4 regions of the Idiomarina sp. UBA3176 genome follow, and region 3 is predicted to be linked to each of the others. Evidence: predicted binding sites of a transcription regulator. Region 3 holds the regulator's gene; each other region holds the start of a gene.

Evidence for each region. The regulator sigma-54, encoded in region 3, starts transcription at its own class of promoters, with help from an activator protein. The targets are predictions, from matches to a motif close to GTTGGCACGNNNNTNGNNT.
Region 1: a site for sigma-54 is predicted at 2,977-2,995, ahead of flhA (flagellar biosynthesis protein FlhA). Genes of this name have one in related genera too.
Region 2: a site for sigma-54 is predicted at 4,808-4,826, ahead of B2U97_RS04375 (DUF4168 domain-containing protein). Genes of this name have one in related genera too.
Region 4: a site for sigma-54 is predicted at 2,162-2,180, ahead of flgA (flagellar basal body P-ring formation chaperone FlgA). Genes of this name have one in related genera too.

Annotation. Positions count from the first base shown of each region.
Region 1 covers NZ_DEXU01000005.1:241,253-247,241, forward strand. The annotation lists gene flhF (flagellar biosynthesis protein FlhF) at 1-768, opposite strand, end outside; gene flhA (flagellar biosynthesis protein FlhA) at 781-2,934, opposite strand; gene B2U97_RS02745 (prepilin-type N-terminal cleavage/methylation domain-containing protein) at 3,102-3,518, shown strand; gene B2U97_RS02750 (prepilin-type N-terminal cleavage/methylation domain-containing protein) at 3,512-4,012, shown strand; gene B2U97_RS02755 (hypothetical protein) at 4,025-4,219, shown strand; gene B2U97_RS02760 (PulJ/GspJ family protein) at 4,200-4,544, shown strand; gene ispH (4-hydroxy-3-methylbut-2-enyl diphosphate reductase) at 4,550-5,494, opposite strand; gene fkpB (FKBP-type peptidyl-prolyl cis-trans isomerase) at 5,531-5,971, opposite strand; gene lspA (signal peptidase II) at 5,982-5,989, opposite strand, start outside.
Region 2 covers NZ_DEXU01000009.1:22,125-28,113, reverse strand. The annotation lists gene B2U97_RS04395 (TonB-dependent siderophore receptor) at 1-1,024, opposite strand, end outside; gene B2U97_RS04390 (cation diffusion facilitator family transporter) at 1,146-2,024, shown strand; gene B2U97_RS04385 (glutathione S-transferase family protein) at 2,037-2,609, shown strand; gene B2U97_RS04380 (acetolactate synthase large subunit) at 2,606-4,264, opposite strand; gene B2U97_RS04375 (DUF4168 domain-containing protein) at 4,384-4,761, opposite strand; gene B2U97_RS04370 (sensor histidine kinase) at 4,930-5,989, shown strand, end outside.
Region 3 covers NZ_DEXU01000018.1:47,178-53,166, forward strand. The annotation lists gene rapZ (RNase adapter RapZ) at 1-477, opposite strand, end outside; gene ptsN (PTS IIA-like nitrogen regulatory protein PtsN) at 468-938, opposite strand; gene hpf (ribosome hibernation promoting factor) at 942-1,229, opposite strand; gene B2U97_RS07130 (RNA polymerase factor sigma-54) at 1,257-2,717, opposite strand; gene lptB (LPS export ABC transporter ATP-binding protein) at 2,739-3,464, opposite strand; gene lptA (lipopolysaccharide transport periplasmic protein LptA) at 3,466-4,008, opposite strand; gene lptC (LPS export ABC transporter periplasmic protein LptC) at 3,977-4,540, opposite strand; gene kdsC (3-deoxy-manno-octulosonate-8-phosphatase KdsC) at 4,537-5,091, opposite strand; gene B2U97_RS07155 (KpsF/GutQ family sugar-phosphate isomerase) at 5,091-5,989, opposite strand, start outside.
Region 4 covers NZ_DEXU01000005.1:268,810-274,798, forward strand. The annotation lists gene flgB (flagellar basal body rod protein FlgB) at 1-100, opposite strand, end outside; gene B2U97_RS02885 (CheR family methyltransferase) at 200-1,036, opposite strand; gene B2U97_RS02890 (chemotaxis protein CheV) at 1,192-2,127, opposite strand; gene flgA (flagellar basal body P-ring formation chaperone FlgA) at 2,290-3,012, shown strand; gene flgM (flagellar biosynthesis anti-sigma factor FlgM) at 3,129-3,452, shown strand; gene flgN (flagellar export chaperone FlgN) at 3,452-3,853, shown strand; gene B2U97_RS02910 (LPP20 family lipoprotein) at 3,911-4,390, shown strand; gene B2U97_RS02915 (flagellar assembly protein FlgT) at 4,488-5,651, shown strand; tRNA gene B2U97_RS02920 (tRNA-Arg) at 5,692-5,768, shown strand; gene B2U97_RS02925 (sterol desaturase family protein) at 5,775-5,989, opposite strand, start outside.

The DNA of each region.
Region 1 (5,989 bases), on a different contig from region 3:
ACCATGGCGCTGCGCATAACGAGCGGCTAACTTCGCAATGGTCGTGGTTTTACCGACCCCGGTAGGGCCGACTAAAGCAACCGCTCCACCGCGCGTCAAAATGTCGTCAGAGGTTGTATTCAGCTGACCTTCTAGTAAATGCAGAGTCTGTTCCCAGGCCTCGTCATCTGATCCCCCTTCAGGAATAAAACAAGCAATCTGGTCGGCAACTCGCTCGCTTAAGCCCATATCCATTAAACGGTTCATCAGCATAGAGCGGGTCGGTTCTTCACGATCCATTTCTTGTTTCATCAAGCCGCTTAACTGGTGTTCCAGCAATTGGCGAATACCATTGACCTGAGAGCGCAGTTCAGCAATGGCCTGGGAGTCGTCTGCTGCTGGTGCGTTTATTTGTTCAGGAAAAATATCGTCGCTGAGTTGAGAAGCGTTAAATTCTTGTGGTTCGGCTTTCGGTTCTGGCCGTTTTGACGCTTCAGTAACCGCTTGCGCAGCGGTGCGTTGTGCGGGCTGTTCAGCCTGAGCCTGACGCTGCAATAACTCTTGCAAAGACTCGGCCGGCACTTCTGGCGTTTTTGACGCGGCAGGCTCATTCGGTGCTTGCTCAGCCATTGGCTGTGCCTGTTGCGCATCGGGGTCAATGGCTGCAACCAGCTCAATACCACCATTCACTTTCTTATTGGACAGGATAATCGCATCCGGACCTAAGGTTTCTTTAACCTGTTGCAAACCACGGCGCATATCTTCGGCAAAAAAGCGTTTAATCTTCACAAGCGACTCCCGTTACTCTTGTGTGGCGGTTTGTTCACCACCGTTTTGTTGTCCACCAATTGAGCTGACAATGCGAATTTGTTTATCATCCGGTACTTCCTGATAGGACAACACGCGCATACCATCGGTAGCGTGACGCGCAAATCGCGCCATGGTTGACCGCAGAAGCCCGGAGGTCAGCAGTACTGAAGGTTCCCCGTTCATTTCCTGCTGCTGATGCACTTCGCGTAATGACTGTTGCAGGCGTTCGGCCAAACCAGGTTCGATTCCGGCGCCTTGCTGATTTCCGTCATTACCAGCCATTTGCAATGACTGATGCAACATCTGTTCCAACTCTGGTGCCAAAGTTATGACAGGTAATTCTGCCGCACCTTCAGCAATGTCCTGAACAATTAACCGGCGCAGTGAAATTCTGACTGCAGCCGTCAGTACTTCTGGGTCCTGGCTGCGTCCTGCATACTCAACCAAAGTTTGTACAATGGTGCGCATGTCACGGATCGCGATGCCTTCGTCCAGTAAGTTCTGCAGTACTTTCACAAAGTTGCCCAGTGACAATAGATCCGGAATCAGCCCCTCAACCAGCTTAGGATGAGTACGCCCCAGACGGTCCAGCAACTCTTGTGCTTCTTCGTGACCCAGCAACTGAGATGCATGGTTGGTTACAATCTGACTTAAGTGCGTAGCGACTACGGTTGCAGCATCAACCACGGTATAACCCAGAGTTTGAGCGTGCTCGCGTTGCTCAGGACGGATCCAGACGGCATCAAGACCGAAGGCAGGATCTTTTGTCTTCTCACCGTCCAGTTCACCGAATACCTGCCCCGGGTTAATCGCCATCTCCCAGTCATGACGAATTTCAGCTTCGCCCATGGTCACACCCATAAGAGTAATGCGATAACTGTTGGGGCCTAAATCGAGATTGTCCCGAATGTGTACGGCGGGAACAAGGAAGCCAAACTCCTGAGACTGCTTCTTACGAACACCTTTAATGCGTGACAGCAATTCACCGCCCTGCTGCTTATCCACCAAAGGAATTAAGCGATAACCAACTTCCAGACCTATAGTGTCAACGTGGCGTACGTCGTCCCAGCTGAGCTCTTTTTGTTGCGCCTGCTGAACTTGCTGTTCCTGTTCTTTTTCAACCAGTTCGCCTTCTTCAGTCTTGGTTTTCTTAAGTTTAAAGTAAGCCGCGCCGGCTAACACCGCAGACATGCTTAAAAAGGCAAAATGCGGCATACCGGGAATAACCCCCATGGCAAACAATACCGCGCTGGTAATGACCAAAACCTTAGGGTTATCGAGCAATTGCAGAACAACTGCATCGCCCATGTCCTGGCTGTTATTTTCACGCGTAATGATAATGGCTGTCGCAACTGACAGTAACAATGACGGAATTTGTGCTACCAGGCCATCACCGATGGTTAACAGCGTATAAACTTCCACTGCCTCATTGAAGGTCAGGCCGTACTGGATCATACCAATGAGCAGACCGCCGATAATGTTAATAAAGAGAATAAGGATACCGGCTATGGCATCCCCTTTTACGAACTTACTGGCACCATCCATGGAGCCGTAGAAATCAGCTTCACGGGTTACATCGCTGCGTCGTGCTTTGGCTTCTTCCTGGTTAATTAGGCCCGCGTTAAGGTCAGCATCAATGGCCATTTGTTTACCAGGCATAGCGTCAAGGGTGAAGCGAGCGGTTACTTCTGAAATACGGCCGGCACCTTTGGTGATAACCACAAAGTTGATAATAACCAGAATGGCGAACACCACCAGGCCGACAGTGTAGTTACCACCTATGACCACGCTACCAAAAGCTTCAATAACAGAGCCTGCAGCACCTGGCCCGTTATGCCCTTCTAATAAAACAATACGCGTAGAGGCAACGTTAAGGCTTAAGCGTAGTACCGTAGCAATAAGCAAAACGGTAGGAAAAGCGGCGAAATCCAGCGGACGTTGGGTATAAACCGCCACCAGCATAACTACCAGTGACAAAGTAATTGAAAATGAAAAGAGAACATCCAGCACCACAGCCGGAATTGGCAAAACAATCATCGCCAGAATGGCCATAATGGCCAAGGGTGTTCCAAAACCTTTGATCAGATGCGCATTGTTCTGCGTGAAATTTCTAAAATTTACTAACTTTTCGGCACCGCCCGCCATACGTCTTCCTGTTGCGTCAAAAAGTTGAACCTGCGGTGTTTTATTCAAGAATCGAGCCAGCTTTCGTTTTATTCGGAGGTTATCTTACATTCGTTTCAGTTGGGGCTTACAGACAAAGCTTAAACAGCTTCTATACTCGTTGCTCTTCTTCAAAATAATGTGTTTTTATGCGCGGTTACTCTCTTATGGAATTGGTCGTGGCAATGGCTGTCAGTGCGGTGCTTGGTGCTTCTGCCCTGCCAATATTTACTCAGCAGACAGAGTCTTTGTTGCTTCAAAAAGAGGCTGGCCGCTGGCTGTCTTATTTGCAGCTGGTAAAAGCCAGGTCCATAGCAAATAAGGAATCTATCGAAGTTGACTTAGTTACATTTAGCCGTGACTCGCAAACCTCAGGTATTCAAACCGAATACACTTACAGTTCTTCCGCGTCGCTTACTTTTTATGGAGAGTCATCTGCCGCGACACCCGGACATATCAAACTAATAGGTAAAAGCCGACAGATAAAAGTCATCATCAGCAGTGTCGCTCGTATTCGTTTGTGCTTAAGTGAAGGTGACTCACTTCCGGGAATCCCCCCATGTTAATAGTTTCTGAGCGCGGCAGTAGTTTAGTAGAAGTTCTTATAGCTTCGGCTATTGGCGCGATAGTTGTTCTGGCAGCACAGCAGCAAATGCAATGGCAAACAGGAGTGCAACACCGTAAGCTAATGCAGGTCAATTTACTATTAAGTGCTCAGTCAGTCGCAAATCAGTTTTTTGAAACCTTAAAAAATACCGCCGCAACGCAAATTTCAAACCCTCAGAGCAATTGCTATTTGTTTCCTCAGCAAAATGGAGGCTCGCCCGGCTTCAGGGTCAGGAATGAACAGCTACAGCATAACTCAATGACTCTCGATTGCGCCGGGTATGGCTGGCAATCCCTAACCGATAAGTCTCAATTCAAAGTCACGCAATTTACTGCTGACTCTTACGCTCCGGAATCTGGTAGTGGGCTATCAAAACTCGTTGTAACTTTTACCGTTACTCACAATGCTCAGGCACATGTTTTCAAACGAACAATCACTCCTCTGGTTAACTAAATGGAGCTTACTATGAACGCGAAAGGATTCGCTCTGATACTCACCTTAGTAACACTTATAAGTTTGAGCTCGGCCAGTTTAGCTGCACTGCTTTTCTACGCGCAAATGACAGAGGCTCAGCAACATCATCAATGGCTACAACTTTCTCAACAACTTCAGCAAGATTTCGAAGCAGAGCGCAGGGCTTATGAACTGTCACAAGAATAAAGGCTTTTCTCTGGTTGAAGTGTTGGTCGGAGCTGCACTAGTAGCTCTTTGGTCCGTCAGTAGCCTGCGGCTTTTACAGGTTGGATTATCGGCGATTGACCATGCCCACACAAAAGCGAAGGCTGTGGAGGTTTTGATGACTTATTTAAGTGAGGCTCAACAAACGTGGACTCAAGGCAATAATCCAAAACTATCAAAGGAAACAGGGCAGCTTCATTTAACAGCAGAGTTAACCCCTATAGATCAGTTCAACGCGACCATCGAGGTAACCGTTTACTGGGGAAATGATAACGAGCTCGCCCAGACATTCTGGCTTTCCCGATAACCAGTTTAACCTACCGGGTGCGGCCTTAGCTCTGGTGGAATTGAAAAGGTAATATTTTCTTCGCGGCCGCTCAGTTCTACTGCAGTTTTACCGCCCCATTCCTGTAGCTTAGCAATCACTTCTTTGACCAGAACTTCTGGTGCAGAAGCGCCAGCGGTGACTGCTACCTTCTCGTGACCCTCTAACCAGGCTTTATCAATACAGCTGGCGTCATCAATTAGGTATGCCGGAGTTCCCATTTTCTCGGAAAGCTCGCGTAAGCGGTTTGAGTTTGAGCTGTTGCGCGCGCCCACCACTAACATGATATCAGCATCGCTGGCTAATTCGCGTACCGCATCCTGACGGTTTTGAGTGGCATAGCATATATCGTCTTTGCGTGGCCCGTTTATCTCTGGGAACTTTTGACGCAAGGCATCTATTACGTCGGCCGTGTCATCAACCGATAACGTAGTCTGGCTCATGTAATGCAGGTTTCCCGGGTCTTTCACTTCGAGCTTAGCAACATCTTCCGGCGATTCCACAAGGTAGATACCGCCCTCATCGTTTTTATATTGCCCCATAGTCCCTTCAACTTCAGGGTGTCCTGCATGGCCAATTAAAATGCATTCGTGGCCTTTACGGCTGGCACGAGTAACTTCCATATGAACTTTCGTTACTAGTGGACAGGTCGCATCAAATACCCGCAAGCCGCGATCTTTGGCTTCTTGTCTTACCGCCTGAGAAACGCCATGGGCGCTAAAAATAACAATTTGGTCGTCTGGTACTTCATGCAACTCTTCAACAAAGACCGCACCGGCTTCGCGCAGTTTACTGACAACGTATTTGTTGTGAACCACTTCGTGACGCACGTAAATTGGCGGCTCAAATATCTCTAAAGCCCGCTCAACAATAGTTATAGCGCGATCAACTCCGGCACAAAAACCCCGAGGGTTCGCTAACAAAATTTGCATCAGTTCCTCCTGCGTTCAGCCCGGTTTATTAACCAATCATGGCTCAACGCTAATAATCTCTACTTCAAAAATCACCGTTTGTCCGGCCAACGGGTGATTAAAATCGATGGTGACTGTTGGACCTTCAACTTTACGAACAATTCCCGGTAAATCGGTACCATCCGGTTGAGTAAAAGCCAAAATGGCTCCAACTTCCGGTTTGGTTTCATCGTTAAATTTTGCCGAATCAACATAATAATAGTTGTCCGGGTTCGGTTCACCAAAGGCGTCTTTAGGCTCCAAAGTGAACTCACGCTCGGCACCTTCGCGCAACCCTACCAGACACGCTTCAAAGTTTTCGGTCAGGTTGCCATCACCCATCCGGAACCTGGCTGGCTTACCTGACATTTTTGTGCTGTCTGCAACCGAGCCATCGGCCAGTTTAATGGTGAAGTGCATAACCACTTCCCGTCCGTGCTCTATAGGTAAACGACTCAAATGAGACTCCTTACTGCC
Region 2 (5,989 bases), on a different contig from region 3:
TTAATTCGAGTCTTAATGATAAATCATCGGAATCGTAGTCACGACGACGGTGCTGACGGGTTAGAGTGCGACCGTCTTCAAATAATTTTTGGCGCGAGCCGGAAAGTTCGGCATCCGACGAGTAGCCGTCTAACTTTGTGCTTCTGGCATTAATACCACCGGTTAAAAACCAGTCATTTAGCAGGTAGTGCTCAAAGGTTAACTGGTGGCCTTGTGAAATGATTTCAGTAGGTTCATCACTTGGTTCGCCCAGAAAGCGGTCTCTTGGCACGGTTCTAATATTGTTATCTAAAACCACTATGCCACGGTCAAACAGCTGCTCCTGCTGCATGAATTCAAAGGCATAAAGTATGGAGGTGTCTTTACCCAGTTGCCAGCGCAGAGACGGGTTAACAACCTTTTTCTTGCTGCTGACATGATCCCGGAAACTGTCATCATCCTGTATCGCACCGTTTATCCGCGCGGATACGCTATCGCTAATACCGCCAGTGTAGTCACCTTCAATACGATAGCGGTCATCGCTGCCAAGCGAGGTTTTTAAGTATCCTTCTGGAGCGTACTGCGGTTTGCGGGTAACCACGTTAATCACCCCTCCCGGGTCCGAGCGGCCATACAGTGCAGAGCCCGGGCCTTTCAGAACTTCTACGTACTCAATATTGGAAACGTCCCGATGCCCGCCGAATCCGCGACCACTGGAGAAACCATTAACTAAATAACCAGTAGGTACATTTTCGTTGCCCGGAAACCCGCGCATGGAGTAGCTGTCCCATAAGTTACCGCCGTCGTTTTGCAAAGCAATTGACGGAGAAAACAGCAAAACATCGCGAAAACGGGAGATATTAATATCATCCACCAGGCTGCGGTCCAGCGTAGTAATTGCCTGAGGAATTTCTGAAACAGGAACATCTCCGCGGTAAGCCTGACGATAATTGACTTCAATGTGTTCGAAAGACTCCTGTTCTTGCGCGAACGAGCCCGTACTCATGATAGAGAGTAAACTTAGAGTAACTGCTTGGTATTTCATGGGGGCAACACAACTCAATTAAAAACGTAATGTTATATTATAACAATCGGTTTCTAATGTCGAATTCTGGTTCGCTTAGTATTAAGATGAATGAATACCGACATTGGTAATAAGGAGCTTTATGCACCATCACCATCATCACCACGAGAGTTCATCGGAGCGAATTGGTTGGGCGTTTTTCCTTAATCTGTGCTTTACCGTTATTGAATTTATCGGTGGGATATTAACCAATAGTACGGCCATTTTAGCTGACGCGGTGCACGATCTCGGCGACAGCATTTCTATTGGTATGGCCTGGTTGCTGGATAAATTCAGTCGTAAAGATGCCACGCAGACCTTTACCTATGGCTATCAACGCTTATCTCTGGTTGGCGCTTTTATTAACGCGGTTGTACTGACTGCAGGCTCAATCTGGATTTTATTTGAAGCCATTCCCCGTTTATGGAACCCGGTAATGCCAATGGCGGAGGGTATGGCGTTACTGGCGGTATTCGGCGTTATTGTGAATGGTTATGCGGCGTTTAAATTGTCGCATGGTAAATCGTTAAACGAACGCGTACTTAACTGGCACTTACTAGAGGACGTTCTGGGCTGGGTTGCTGTTTTAATCGTGTCGATTATCTTAATCTTTGTCGACTGGCCTATTCTTGACCCTCTGCTTTCCATTGGCTTCACTTTGTTCATTCTGGTTAACGTTCTTCGTCACTTGGGTTCTACCGTTAAGCTCTTTGTTCAGGCCTCACCAGACCCCGAAGTGTACCGGAAAATACGTGAACAATTGACCTCGCTGGAACTGGTTGATGACGCCCATCATTTGCATTTTTGGTCGTTGGATGGCGAGCGTCATGTATTAACCGCGCATATTGTGGTATCAAAAGAACTGGAATGTTCAGAGCGCGCACTTTTAAAGCAGCAAATATCACAGCAGCTGGCAGCGTTTGAATTAGCTCATACCACCATTGAACTGGAATACCCTGACGAAGCTTGTCGAGACCATTAACAGGAGAAGATCATGGAATTGTTCGGAAGTTATACCTCGCCGTTCGTAAGACATTGCCGTATTGCTTTACTTGAAACTAAGACAAAGTTTTCATTTACCGAAACGGATTTTGAAACCAGTGCCAAATTAAGTCCGGCGAAAAAGGTTCCCTTTCTTCACCACAATGATTTGCGCCTGCACGACTCTACCAGCATTCTCAAATACGTGCGGGACAAGGCGGATGAGCGCTTCATTGCCGATGTAAAAGATTTTGATCAGTACTGTCTGGTCAATACGGCGATGGACTCGGCAATTAACGTGTTTTTGCTGGAGAGAGAAGGCGTAACAGCTGACAGTGTTAAGTATGTTAAACGCCAACAGCAGCGTATTGATGACATACTGCAACTGATGGAAGATAAAGAGCATGCGGTGGCTTATGAAGGGCCTCATCCCTTTAGTGACGGAGAGCTACGTTTAGGTTGTTTCCTTAGCTGGGGGCTTTTCCGTGAGCGTTTTAACTTAGATAAGTATCCGCGACTTCAGGCCTTTGTCGATAAGTTAAACGACTACCCTTATTTCGCGGATACTGATCCGAACCGTTCTTAAATATCTTTAATGGCGCGGCTGCGTTCGGGGATTTCCTCGTTCAGCAGTCGGTCATTTTGTGAATAGTTCACGGGTACATCAATAAGGTGTACGCCGGGTTTGTTCAGGCAGTCTTTTAACAGCGGTATCAAATTTTCCGTTTTATCTAAACGGTAACCGTTAGCGCCGTAAGACTCTGCATATTTCACAAAATCCGGGTTATTGAAATCTAAGCCGTAGTCGCTCAGTTTCATATGCTGCTGTTTCCACTTGATCATGCCATAGCCGCTGTCATTTAAGATAACGACAACGATATCCAGCCCCATGCGCACAGCAGTTTCAAGCTCCTGAGAGTTCATCATAAAACCGCCGTCACCGCATATTGCCATGACTTTCTTTTCCGGATTAACCAGCTTCGCGGCCATGGCCGATGGTAAGCCTGCACCCATTGAGGCAAGGGCATTATCCAGTAGTACCGTATTTGGCTGACGAGCCGGGTAATTACGTGCAAACCAAATTTTGTAGATGCCGTTATCCAGTGCAATGACACCGTCATCTGGCATAGCTTCACGCACATCTTCTACCAGACGCTGGGGTAACACCGGAAAGCTTCCGTCATGAGCGCCTTCATCGGTATGGTCGCGCATGTGATCGCGAACTTTCAGCATAAAGTCGAAATCCCAGTGACTTTGCGGCTCAATCCCTTCTTTTAACTGCCAGATACTGTTACCAATATCGCCGATCATGCTGGCATGAGGAAAGTAAACCGAATCAACCTGGGCACCCTGAAAGTTAATGTGTACCACTTTACGATTGTCGTTGTCGCCGGTTTTCATCATAAAGGGCGGCTTTTCCACCACGTCGTGACCGACATTAAGAATCAGGTCAGATTTTTCGATGGCGCGGTGCGGGTAATCGCCGTCGGAAACCGCCGCATTACCGAGCCAGCGTGGGTGGTCTTCGTTAATAACGCCCTTACCCATTTGCGTGGTAATAAAAGGAATACCGGTTTTATCGACAAATGCGCGCAGCATTTTTGCTGTAATTTTCCGATTGGCCGCAGCCCCTATCAACAGTACCGGGTGTTTTGCTTCGCGCAGTAATTCCAGCACGTGGCGGACCGATTTATGCTCGGTAATGGGGCGGCGCGAATGACTGGCTTCTATCGGAAGGCTGCTGACCTCTTCGCGACTGATATCATCCGAGAGCTCCAGGTGAGAAGCGCCGGGGCGTTCATCTTCAGCGCGACGAAAAGCCTCACGGATGTGCGCCGGAATACTGCTGGCGCTAATAATCGCCTGAGTGTATTTGGTAATGGGAGTCATCATGTCGACCACATCAATGATCTGGAATTGACCCTGATGACGTTCCTTTATGGGTTTTTGTCCAGTAATGACAACCATAGGCATAGCGCCGAGTTGCGCGTAGGCCACCGGTGTAACCAAGTTGGTTGCCCCCGGGCCTAAGGTGGAAAGGCACACCCCGGGTTTGCCGGTCAGGCGACCATAAGTGGCGGCCATGAAACCTGCGCCCTGTTCGTGGCGGGTTAAAATTAGCTCAATGCTGGATTTTGAGAGCGACTCAAGTAAGTCCAGGTTTTCTTCGCCGGGAATGCCGAAAATGTACTTCACACCCTCGTTTTCAAGTGCTTTTACGAATAAATCGGATGCTTTCACTTCGCTTTCTCCTTGCGTTAAAGAATATTCTTCTAGTTAGGCCTACGTAAAGCATAGGAGAGATGATCAAAAAAGGCAGCCAAAAGGCTGCCTTCTTAAACTACAATCGAGTAAATCGATTAAGAGTTTTCGTCACCAGTCAGCTTTTCTAAGCGGCCACGAAGTTCTTCGTCGTTTTGCGCCTGCTGAATAATCATGTTGTACTCTTGCGGAGTCAGACCTGCGTTTTCAACTGCTGCAATCATTTCTTCCTGTGCAGATTGTTGAATCTCACGCGCTTCTTCCTGATTTTCAGCTTGCTGGAACTGGTCGCGGTATTTTTCAGTAACGCCCTGAACATCTTCCATAGCGGTTACAAACTTAACCAGCATGCCTTCAGAAATTTCCTGAGTTTGCTGCTGTTGCGCCATAGACTCCTGAGCTTGTTGTTCCTGAGCTACTGCTGCTGTGCTACCCAGTGCGAATACTGTTGCTAATGCGATAATTGTCTTTTGCATGATAATCTCCTAGATGAATTTATCAGTTTTACTTACGCTCTAACTAAAGCGAAGACTGTGCCAACTTTTCAATTGTCTGATTTTTATAACTTTTTGTTCTTGCGAAGTTTGCGCCGAGAAAACCAACCAAAAAATGTGTATCCTTAGTACACAATTAAAGGAGGTCGTGTGACAAAAAGATACAGTTGGCCACTATCCAGTCTGCAAAGGCGGCTTCTGGTTTATGTCGTTATGCCAATGTTATTGATTTCCGGTGTAGCAATAAGCGTTGGGTTACAGGTTGCCTCTGATGAGTCTAATGAGCGGCTAAAAAGTGACTTAGAACTTCTGGGGCGAGCCATTAGCTTGCCTATAAGCGACGCCTTGTTGAATAACGACTTGTCTACAGTACAGGCGAATCTGGATTCGGTGTTCAATATTGGTCGGGTTTATGGTGCGTCGGTTTATAACGTGTATGGCCAGCAGGTAGCGGAAGCGGGCATTACTGAAACCGACTTAAGCAACAGTCAGTTAGCGCTACAAACCGTTCAGACTGGAATAAAGCAAGACGATTATCGTCGGGTGGAAGGCCGCGATGTCTTCTCTCAATTCCTGCCTATTGTTGATCGCGGTGGTCGCATTATTGGTTTATTACAGATAAACCGGCGGGCGAGTGACTTTGATGAGTCTTTTGAAACTTTAAGCCAATACGCATGGCTGAGCTGGGCGGCGTTCGGTTTAATTACTATTGCGGTACTGGTTTTTGGTCATTATCGCGGTGTCGGTCGGCATGTGGTGGCACTTAAGGACGCCATGTTGCGGGTCGCTGAAGGGAACCGCAGTACGCGGGTTACACCTGCTGGCCCGTCAGAATTGCAGGAGGTTGCGCAGGGTTTCAACCGTATGCTTGATAGTATCACCGAGGCTGAACAAGAGCTGGAGCAGCGCCGAGAGCACGAGGCCTCTCTGCAGCAAGCTTTGCGAGAACAGGAAAAAATGGCGGCTATTGGGAGTGTCGCCAGTGGTGTTGCGCACGAGCTAGGTGCTCCGCTTACCGTTATTGACGGCCGCGCCAGCCGCTTATTACGCAACCATAAAGACGAAGACAGTCAGCGCCAGCTAAAAGCGGTAAGAGGCCAGGTGCAGCGGTTAACCGGGCTGGTAAACCAGCTGTTGGCTTTCTCCCGTACGCCGGTACAGCAGCGCGAAACCATTTCTTTACGTGAGCTGATAGCAACAGCCATGACCA
Region 3 (5,989 bases):
CTTTTTATCCGCTCGTCCCAGCACCCGCTCAGTGACCTGTTCGCTTAATTGGTGCAGCGATAAATCGCTGCTGTCCAGGCGCCAGGTTGCGCGTTCCATAATGGGTTCAAGCATTTTATGTTCGGCCTGAAGCGCTTCTAGCAGAGGCAGTTCTTTTTGCGATAACGGATGCAGGCGACGAGTCTCGCCAAAACGCTTTAGTAAGGTGTTGTCGTCAGAGTCAATAAACAGAATTTCCGGTTCAACGCCTTTTGGCAAAAAGCTCAGAGAGTCCAGTAGCTCTTCGGAGTGCTCCGGTAAGTTGCGAACATCAATGCTAATGGCTATTTTTTGATACTGCTCTATGACTGCATGCACCAGAGTTGGCAGCAGGCTTATGGGTAAATTATCAACGCAATAAAAGCCTAAGTCCTCCAGTACGCGCAAGGCAATTGTCTTACCTGAGCCGGAGCGACCACTAACAATGATCAGTTGCATGGCGACTGTTCACCTTCGCCCACAAATAATTGATATAACGCTTTATCAGAATCTGCGTGGCGCAGTGCGCGGGTACAGTCTTTGTCGTTCATTCTTCTGGCCACTGTGGCCAATGTTTGTAGATGGTTCTCGTGCTCTGACTCCGGCACCAGAAGCGCGAAGATAATATCGACAGGTTGGTTGTCAATAGAATCGAATTCGATAGGTTCGTCTAAGGTCAGTAATACCGCTACCGGATGATTCGCATTAGGTAAACGGCCATGAGGAATTGCGATACCTAAGCCAATTCCCGTACTGCCTAAACGCTCACGGTTTAACAGGCTCTCAAAAATGTCATGACGGGTAATGCCAGACAGCTTAGGGGCTACGATTTGACTAATGGTTTCAAGTAGTCGTTTTTTACTTGCGCCCTCGACTGCACACTTGGTGCAGTCGGGGCTTAACAATTCACTCAGTTGCATGGATTAATGTTGTTTCATTTTCTCTTTGTGTTTAATCACCTGACGGTCCAGTTTATTAATTAAACCGTCGATGGCCGCGTACATATCTTCGTGTTTTGCGTCGGCGAAAAGCTCACCGCCATTCACGTGCAGCGTAGCTTCCGCTTTTTGAATCGTTTTTTCAACATTTAGGATGACGTGAACATTAGTTATATGGTCAAAATGTCTTTCCAGCTTGGCAAATTTTGTGTCCACGTAGTCACGCAGAGCTTCGGTAATATCGATGTGATGACCGGTCAAATTAATTTGCATAACGTCTTCCTTCTGCAGTTAACAAAGTTACAAAAGACTTTTGCGTTGGCTCGATGATGGAATGTTTAACGATTCCCGATACTTCGCAATTGTCCTTCTTGCTACTTGGATACCTTGTTCGGCTATCAGTTCAGCAATCTTACTGTCACTTAACGGTTTACTGCGATTTTCAGCAGCGACCATCTTCTTAATTAAAGCACGTATTGCCGTGCTTGAACACTCGCCACCGCCCTCTGTACTGACATGACTTGAGAAAAAATATTTCAACTCAAATACGCCACTTGGGCAGTGTAAGTATTTTTGTGTCGTTACGCGTGAAATCGTACTTTCATGCATATCCACGGCTTCTGCAACATCGTTCAGAACCATTGGCTTCATAGCTTCTTCACCATGCTCAAAAAAGCCCTGTTGGCGTTGTACTATGCAATTGGCCACTTTCAGCAGCGTATCGTTTCTGCTCTCCAGGCTTTTTATGAACCAGCGCGCTTCTTGCGTATGGTTTTTTATGTACTGGCTGTCGGCTACTGACTTTGTTGCTTTACTCAAGGCCGCGTATTCTTCGTTCACTTTTAGTTTAGGTACGCTATCCGGGTTTAATTCGACCATCCAACGACCATTTTTTTTAGTAACGGCCACATCGGGAATAACATATTCAACGGGTTGCTGCGCAACTTGCTCCCCCGGGTGCGGGTGCAACTGTTGAATTAATCGCATAGTCTGACGTAAATCGTCTTCCGATAGCTTCAGTTTACGCTGAATGGTGCGAAAATCGCGACTGCCAAGTAAGTCCATATGTTCAGTCACTAAGCATAGAGCAACCTGCTTGTATTCAGTGTCGTCGCTTAGTTGACGTAATTGAATGGCAAGGCATTCACTGACGCTGCGTGCGCCGACACCTATTGGGTCGAAATGCTGAATACGCTTAAGCACCATGCAGACTTCTTCTGCCTCAACTTCGGGTAGGCGCACAGCTTCGATAATTTCATTAACATCAACCATTAGATAGCCATTGTCGTCTATGGCTTCAATAATGGCTTCAGCTATGGCGGTGTCTTCTTCCGAAAAATGAGAAAGTTGCATTTGCCAAAGCAGGTGATCCTGCAAAGACTCGCTGGTAGAGCCTTGATAGACTTCAAAATCGCCGTCAAAGGATTTACCTGAAGAGGCTGCACCGTTGGCCGGGGTATGACTGGAGTAGGTGTCGTCCCAACTGCTGTCGACCGGCAGTTCGTCAGGCATTTCCTGGGTTTTTATAACGTCGGATGTTTCCCGTTGGCTGTCGTCTCTTTCTTCAATATTGCGAGTTTCGGGTTGGTCCGCGTCGTTACTCGTTTCACCTTCAACCTCCAGCAGCGGGTTGCTGTCTAATGCATCCTGAATTTCTGACTGAAGATCGAGCGAGGAAAGCTGCAGCAGGCGGATAGCCTGTTGGAGTTGTGGCGTCATGGTCAGGTGCTGACCAATTTTTAGCTGCAGACTTTGCTTCATAATGACTGTCCCGGTATCACGTTATAGGGTGAACTGCTCACCGAGGTAAACGTCTCTAACCTGTTGATTCGATAATATACTTTCTGCATCCCCACTGGCAATAAGCTCACCATGACTGACAATATAAGCGTGTTCACAAACAGACAATGTCTCGCGAACGTTGTGATCAGTAATAAGTACACCAATACCACGTTGCTTTAAATGTTCAACAATCTTTTTAATATCAATAACCGAAATAGGGTCAACTCCGGCAAAAGGCTCGTCCAGCAAAATAAACGTAGGCTCCGCTGCCAAGGCGCGGGCAATTTCAACCCGACGGCGCTCACCGCCTGAAAGACTCATGCCCTGACTGTTTGCTATGTGGCCTATATGAAACTCTTCGAGCAAAGCATCAAGCTGTTCTTCACGCTCGTTGGTTGAAAGTTCTTTACGAGTTTCCAGAATAGCCATCAGATTATCGCGCACGGTCAATTTGCGAAAAATGGAAGCCTCTTGTGGCAAATACCCAATACCCCGGCGTGCCCGTTCATGCATTGGCAGTAAGGTAAGGTCATTGTCATCCAGCAGAATTTGACCTTTATCGCTATTAACCAAACCGACTATCATATAGAAGGTTGTGGTTTTACCTGCACCGTTGGGGCCCAGTAAACCAATAACCTGCCCCTGACTTACTTCCAGGCTAACGTCTTTAACGACTTGTCGGCTTTTGTAGCTTTTGGCTAAATGTTTGACTCGTAAAGTTGCCATATTAAGGGTTCTCGTTATTTTTTTCGTCGGTATCGGTTTTTGGTTTAGGCGTAAAAATAGTGATAACACGGCTGTCTTCTTCACCTGAACTGCTTGCCGTTACCGTTTGTTTATTCAAATCATAAGTAATCAAACTGCCGCTTGAGCTACTGCTACCTTGAGAGATGCGAGCGTCGCCACTAAGCTCCAGTCGCTGTTCCGACTGAAAATAGGTGATTTTTTTTGCTTCAGCGTTAATTTCATTGCCGTCGTCCAGCGTCTGGCTGTAAGTAGCAGGAGTGCCTTCTGCAATAAAAATATCTGCTTGCTCGGCGCTTTCGCTGGCGGATGCTTCTAGTCGATCGGCGCGGATTAATAAGGTGCCCTGACGAATAATAACGTTGTCCGTTAAAACCAGGCGGTTATTTTTAATATCAAGCTCTTCCTTACTCGACTCAACTTCCATGGGTTTACTAAAGTCAGACTTGCCCTGAGCCATAACCGCTGAGGGTATTAAGGCAACCAGGATCAGTTTACTCAGCAGGCTGGAAAATCGTTTTAACATGTCTTTTTAGCTCCATTCGTTCAGCTTTCAGATCCGCAGTCATACCGTTACCCCGAATTAATAGTCGTGGTCCGTGAATGCTTACAGGATGTTCTGTGCTCATTGACTCATTTTTTAAATCAACAATCAGGTACTCGGTTAACACTTGCTCGATGTGAGTATCCGGCTCTAAAGCAAGTATTTCAACATCATGCTCTAAAATCAGGGTTTGATCGTCGTAGAAAGTGCCTTGCGCGGCACTGACTTCCCAAAGCTCTTCGCCTTGCTCAGAAAAGACTGTGTAAACCGGACGCTTAAGTTCGGTCAGACCAATTTGGTTATAGTGAGACATTTTCTCAGATTTTATCTTGTGAGCCAGTAAACCGTCACTTTCGAAAATACGCGTCTCCAGCCCAAAAGCGGTAAAATCGGGCTGCATAGTGCGTGTTGTCGCCGCGTTGTTACCATCAGCATCATCACTAAAAGGGCGCCAGACAAGCAATAGCCCGGCACCGAATAATAAAATTAGAATGACAGTAACGCGTCGGCTCACACACTGGCTCCTGTAGCCAGGTGCAGTTGCCCTTGACTGAGCATGATTAAATCACAGACTTCGCGCACGGCACCATGTCCACCATGGCAGCGTGAAATATAATCGGCCTGTTGTTGTACCGATGCGTGAGCGTCCTGGACTGCAATCCCCAGACCCGCCGCTTTAATTAAAGCTAAATCGGGGGTGTCGTCTCCAACATAAGCAACTTGCTCCGCGCTAAGGCCTAACTTTGTTAGTAGCTCATCGAAAGCGGCTGTTTTATCGTTCTGTCCCTGATAAATAAAGCCGACATCTAAATGTTCCATACGGTGTTCAACAATGCGTGACGTTCGTCCGGTAATGACTGCCGTTTCAACACCTGATTTTTTCAGTGCTTTCATGCCAAAGCCATCCCGGGTGTGAAACGCTTTCAGTTCCTCACCATCATTGCCTAAGTATATGCGACCGTCGGAAAACACCCCGTCGACATCCAGAACCAGTAGCTTTATTTCGGAAAAACGTTTAAACAGGCTTTTTTCAATGTCGCCGTACCAGGTATTAATACATTCCATCAGAGCACTCCCGCCTGCAGTAAGTCATGCATGTTCATTGCGCCACAAGGCTGTCCATCGTCGTTGGTAATTATCAGCCCATTTATTTTTCGGTCCTGCATGAGTTTTAATGCCTCAGCGGCCAGCATGTCCTCGTTCGCAGTAATACAGGAGCGGGTCATAACTTCAGCTATCGGAGTTTTATGGACATCGATTCGGTTATCCAGAATGCGACGTAAGTCACCGTCTGTAAAAATGCCGGCGAGACGTTGGTTTTCATCAACTATCGCGGTCATACCCAAGCCTTTACGCGACATTTCCAGTAAGGCATCACTAATAATAGCGTCGGCAGGAATAACCGGGACACGCTCGCCAGTGTGCATCACATCATGTAACCGTAATAGCAGGCGTTTACCCAGCGAGCCGCCGGGGTGTGATAGTGCAAAGTCGTCGGCGGTGAAGCCGCGGGCATTGAGCAGAGCAACCGCCATCGCATCGCCCATGACAAGAGTTGCTGTTGTAGAAGCCGTGGGGGCTAACCCGAGCGGACAGGCCTCTTGTTCAACTGCGATACAAACATGAGTATCAGCCAGTCGGGCAAGAGTGGAGCCTGGTTTGCCAGTCATTGAAATTAAGGGCACGCCCAGACGTTTAATGACCGGAATAATATTCAGCACTTCGGCCGTTTCGCCACTGTTAGATATCGCAATGACCACATCCTGAGCCGCAACCATGCCTAAATCTCCGTGGCTGGCTTCGCCCGGATGTACAAAAAACGCTGGTGTGCCGGTTGAGGCAAGTGTGGCAGCTATTTTCCCGCCAATATGACCGGATTTACCCATGCCGGTGACAATAACGCGGCCTTTGCAATTAAACAGAGTTTGGCAGGCGGCATCGAAATTATCATCCAAATATTGAT
Region 4 (5,989 bases), on a different contig from region 3:
CAGCGTTGGCGATGTTATTGGCAATAAGCTCCGCGCGCTGAGTGCGTACACCCAGCGTGTATTGCTGTATTCCCATAAGCTTGTCCATGGAAAGTGCCATATTTTTGTCTCCACAGTGTTCGATGGTGAAGACAATGCAGGAAGTGTGCCAATTTAAGGAGGGTTATTACTTTTTCAGACGGACATTTCCTGCAGGAAACTATTTTCTCCGGTAAATTATGCCTGGCTGGCAGCGGATCATCTCAAAATCCTCAGTAAGTCCTGAAATTGATTCGGATGCACCAAGGAAAAGATAACCGCCGGGGTTCAGCGATTGCCGGAATTGGGCAATAATTTTCCGCTTTACTTCAGGGGCAAAGTAAATAAGAACATTGCGGCAAAAAATAACATCGAATTTGCCCAACAAAGAATAGCTGTCCAGCAAGTTTAAGTGACGGAAATGAATAAACTGCTTCAGCTCGTCTTTTACTCTCATGGAGCCGGCTTTAGTTTCGGCGTCAGTAAAAAACTTCTTTCTACGCTCAGCCGACAAACCACGCGCAAGAGCCAGGCTATCGTACTCACCAATTGCACACTGCTCAAGCACCTTATTAGAAATATCGGTCGCCGTAACTTTTATACCGGCTCTTAACCCACCCGGATTCTTCGCCTTATACTCTAAGTAGGTCATGGCAATGGAATAAGGTTCCTGCCCCGAGGAACAGGCTGCAGACCAAATTTTTAAAGGCCCGGTGTGATTTTTATATTCCGGAAGAATACGGTCATTCAGAATTTCAAACGGGTAAGTGTCACGAAACCACAAGGTTTCGTTGGTTGTCATGGCATCAATAACCGCTGCCCGTAACGCCCGCTCACTTAGCTTCATTGAGCGTTTGACAAGCTCCGCCAGCGAATCGACATTAAACCGGCCCATTAAAGGGCTCAGCCGACTCTTCACCAGATACAGTTTACTTTCGCCCAATACGATACCGCATTGATGCTCAAGGAACTGACGAAATTCCTGATATTCCGATAAACTTAATTCGCGATCTATCACGTTATATAAACAACTTCCGTTTCAGTTTCATTCGTTTCGTAGCCTGACGTTTAACGTCAGGTTCAATATTCTTACCCGGCACCTAAGTTTGCTACGAGACCGTAGCCTGACGTTCACGGCAGGTCGAATATCGCACCTGATGCAATAGCATCAGGCTACGCAATAACTTCTGTGTTCAGCCATTTTTGTACGGCGGTCGCCAGCTCATCCGGATGAAATTTTGCAATAAAATCATCGGCACCGACTTTCTTCACCATAGCCTGATTAAACACACCACTCAATGATGTATGTAAAATAACATGAATATCGCGTAAATTTGGATCAGCCTTCAATTCAGCGGTAAGCGTGTAACCGTCCATAACTGGCATTTCTACATCGGAAACCAGAACGGGCACATGAGGATGAACTAAGCCCCCCACTTCCTTAGCTTTATCTTTTAAGTAATCTAAAGCTTCTTTACCGTTCTTTTTAACTTCGAGCGTAATACCCAAAGACTGCAATGCACGTTTTATCTGGTTACGGGCAACCGAAGAGTCATCCGTAATCAAAATGGTTAAATCTTCTTTTGCAACATTGATAGGTGCATTCGCGACTTCTTCGCTGACATCCATATTAGCCGGCATAATATCAGCTAAAATGCGTTCCACATCAATAATTTCAATTAATTCATCTTCCACTTTGGTCACCGCGGTAAGATACGCATCTCTTCCGGTACCTTTGGGCGGCGGCATCACATCTTCCCAGTTGATGTTAATGATGCGATCAACCCCTTCAACCAAAAAGCCCTGAATGGTTCGGTTGTACTCAGCAATAATGACGAAACGATTCTGAATATCGGTTAGCGCCCGACCACCGGTCGCCATACTCAAGTCAATAATGGATATAGCCTGACCACGGATATGCGCAACGCCACGAACCAGAGGGTTACGATTAGGCATTGCGGTAAGTTTAGGGCATGGCAATACTTCGCGTACTTTAAATACGTTGATGCCGAAGCGCTGCCTACCGTTTAGATGAAACATTAATAGTTCCAGTCGGTTTTGACCGACCATTTGTGTGCGTTGATTCACTGAATCGAGAATGCTAGCCATTGTTCACTCCTGTTATGTGGCAGGCTACTTCTACTTCGGCACGGTATTTGCTTGTATCTACATTAACCATACTGAAACCATCGAACTGCCGATCTTTTGACGTTATACCGTTTTTTTCGGCACTCGACCAGATAACCTTAACGGATAACATCAGGAATTTTTATGATAGTACGTAAATCGCTGCTGATCAGTTCGATTTTTTTTATAACTTGTGGCATTAATTCCGTTAACGCAAAAACGAGCGGTTCAGATGAAAGTCTGCGCTTTAATTACAAAGCGTTACAGGAACTGGCTCACAATTATGTGGAACAACGGGTTTCAGCGCCGGATAATGGTCGTGTGGAAGTCGTTGCCAATAACCTCGACCCGCGCATGGCTCCCAAAATTTGTTCGCAGCCACCAAAAGTAGGCCTGGCAACTAACGCCAACCTCGACAGCTACACTACCATTGAAATTGAATGTGTAGGCAAAACTAACTGGCGCACCTATGTGCCTGTTCGAATTTATCGCTACAAAAATGTTGTTACCGCAGCCTCACCTATGGCTCCGGGTCAAATGATAAGCGAGAGTGATTTAGTGTTTTCCGAAGTTGACCTTAACCGGGTTCGCTCAAATGTGTTTACTGACATGACGGCTTTAGTTGGAGCCCGCATTAAAAAGCGCATTGCTGCAGGTCAGGCAATAAGTGCCAGCGATACATGTCTTGTATGTGAGGGGCAAAGCGTTACAATAGTTGCACAAGATAAAACGTTGCGAATTACTGCCGCCGGAAGAGCCCTGGCTGATGGTCTCAAAGGTGAATCGGTTGTTGTTGAGAACGCACGATCGAACAAATCAATACAAGCGGTTGTCACAGGACTAAACGAAGTGACTGTTAATTTATAAAATGCTTAATCAGAACCTGACGTGAGCGTCAGGCTACGTACTAAAATTTTTATTAAAGTATTTTTAAGTGTGGTCGATAAGTAACCGAGACATATTATCTAGCGAGGCTAAAAACCATGTCAATTAACATTAACAATGCCGGGCTGAAAAATGCCAACATTGATAGCAAATCCAGCAACCGTCAAGTACAGAGCGATGCTCCGGCTAAGCCTGCTGCGGTTTCGCAAAAAGGTGGTGAGGCCGTTTCGTTAACCAGCGAAGCGCAACAACTGAGTGGCTTACAGGAAAAAGCAATGAACAGCAGCGGCATTGACCAAGCCAAAGTTGATAAAATAAAAGCCGACATTGAAAGCGGCTCATACAAAATTAACGTTGAACAACTGGCCAATAAACTGGCTCAGTTTGAGTCTGACCTGTTCAGTAACGGCAGCAACGAATAATGACCGTGTTGGCGCCTGTTAACGATATATTACAGGATATGGCAGACTCGCTGGAAAACCTTGCGTTGCTACAACAACGTGAGCTTAATGCCATTGTCGAGCGCCAACACGCCGATGTTAACGCTATTGCCGACGCTAAAGAAAAAACGCTTATCCATATTAGCGAACTTGACCAGCAGTTGGCCCAACACCCGGATAACGAACAGTTAAAAGACGACCCGGACTTAGCTGAAGCGGTTGCTGCCATTAAGGCCACCCTCTCTGACGTTCAGCATCAAAGTCAGGTGAATGAACGCGTGGTGCAGTCAACGCTAAACAGTATTGAGCAGTTAAAACAATCTATTTTACAGTCCGCACGAAAAGATACCCTTACCTACAATAGCAAAGGTAAAATCCGTTAAAGATTTTGCCAGTCCAGCCGTTATAACCATAAGTACTTTGTTCAATCAGAGGTCGTTATGGCTAAGCATTTACTCTCTTTCGCTCTACTTGCATCTGCGCTGTTATTAAGTGGCTGTAGTGCTTACAACAAAATTGTGTACGATCAAAAACACGTTGAATGGGACACCCAGACACCAGACAAATTTCCGGTGTTGAATGCGGTTGGCTACGCCCCTATTGAAACCCAGCAAGGCGAAAATGCACAGCTAAAAGACTTAAACGCTATGCGCGCCTCTAAGTTAGCCGCCTACCGCGAGCTTGCTGAACAAGTCTATGGCCAGCGCATCGCCGGTAGTAGCTCGGTGGAAGACTGGGCTTTAAACCGCGACAGTTTTCAGGCTTCTGTAGACGGAGTTATTCGTGGCGCAGAAGTGGTTAAGACCTATACCGTGGGCGACTATTATGCAACGGAGTTACGCCTTGACTTTGAGAAGGTTCACCGCCTGTATCAAAGCACCAACCGTCAGCAGAAAGTGAAACGCGTTGTCTATTATTAAGCTCCACTTTTATTGAGTTAAACATGGCAGGGTTTTTGCAGTTAATTCCGATAGTAAAGTAACGACTAAAAACTGACACTTGGGATGCATTAACACCATGAACTGGAAAACCCTGCTACTTATCACCTCTGTTTTCTTTATTGCTATGCCAAGCGAGGCGCGTTGGGTGGAAGCTCAGGGCACTGCCCGCATTATTAATGGTGATACCAATGCCGCACGCGAGAAAGCCATCGAAAACGCCCTTCAGCAGGCATTATTAACCTCTGGCGGTAACATCTCCAGTATTCAGCAAGTCGTAGACGGCGTTTTACAAAACACTGAAACCCAGTGGAATAGCCAGGGCAATGTTGACCAAGTAACCATAGTTCGCGAGGAAGTACGCGACGACCGCGTTATTGTTCTGCTTCGCGCGGATATCTGGAACCGCGAAGGCGACTGTACCCGCAGCAGCTACAAAAACTCCGTTACCGTTGTGCCGTTTGAGCTGCGCGACCGCGCCCATGGTACCTGGGGACAAATTTGGGAAATAGGCAAAGTAGCGGCCGAACGTTTAGCCCGTGAATTAGGCGGCGTTGGCAGCCAGTTGCAGATTGCCCACACCCTGCACCGTCAAGCCGGTTTAGACCAGGCTCTCAGCGGCCTGAACCTGGAAGAATTAGGCCGCATGTCCCGCAGCATTGGCTTAGCTAATGACAGTCAGTTCGTTATTTTCGGCATGTTTGACGACCTGGCCATGATGGATACCAAATCTAGCTGGTTTTGGTCCAGCGACCCCGACCGACATTATGCATTAACACTTTACCTTCTCGATGCCACCACCGGGCAGCTAGTAACCCGTGCACGAGTTGAGAACACCCAACCCTGGACCTTTGATCGCACCACCGACGTCGATGTTGCCACCGCACAATTCTGGAATGAACCTTTTGGTGCAGCACTGGATAGCGGCCTGCGCGACTTAGCTTCCGGCGTAAAAGAACAGGTGGTTTGTAAGCCGGTGCGCGCCAGAATTATTGCCGTTGATGAAAACACCGTTCAATTCAACTTAGGTGAAAAGCACGGCGTACACACCGGCGATAAGCTAAAAATTGTGCAACCCAGCCATTTTACCGATGATCAGGGACGTTATCGTCAGAAGTGGCAGGTGAGTGAATTTGAAGTTGAGGTGTCCCAGGTGCAGCAGTCCACCGCCGTCGCTAAGTTGACGAAAGGGAACATGCTGCACAACGTTCAGGTGAACGACTGGGTGGTACCGGTTAACTGAGGGTGAAACCCGCGGCAGCTTCTGGCATAATTCGCGGCACGTCCCCGTAGCTCAGCCGGATAGAGCCGCCGCCTCCTAAGCGGCAGGTCGCAGGTTCGACTCCTGCCGGGGACGCCATGTCTATTAATTCCGGGTAATGGGGATCTTCAATAACCCCCAAAGTTTGGTGGTAAGTTTTGCGTCGCGGTATTCGTTCAGACCAATATCGACATTGTCGGAACCGGCCTTTGGCTTTGCGGTGAAGCTACGAAAGAGATGATCCCACCAACTGACACTAAAGCCGTAGTTACTGTTGGTTTCTTCTTTTTCTGTACTGTGGTGAATGCGGTGCAACTCCT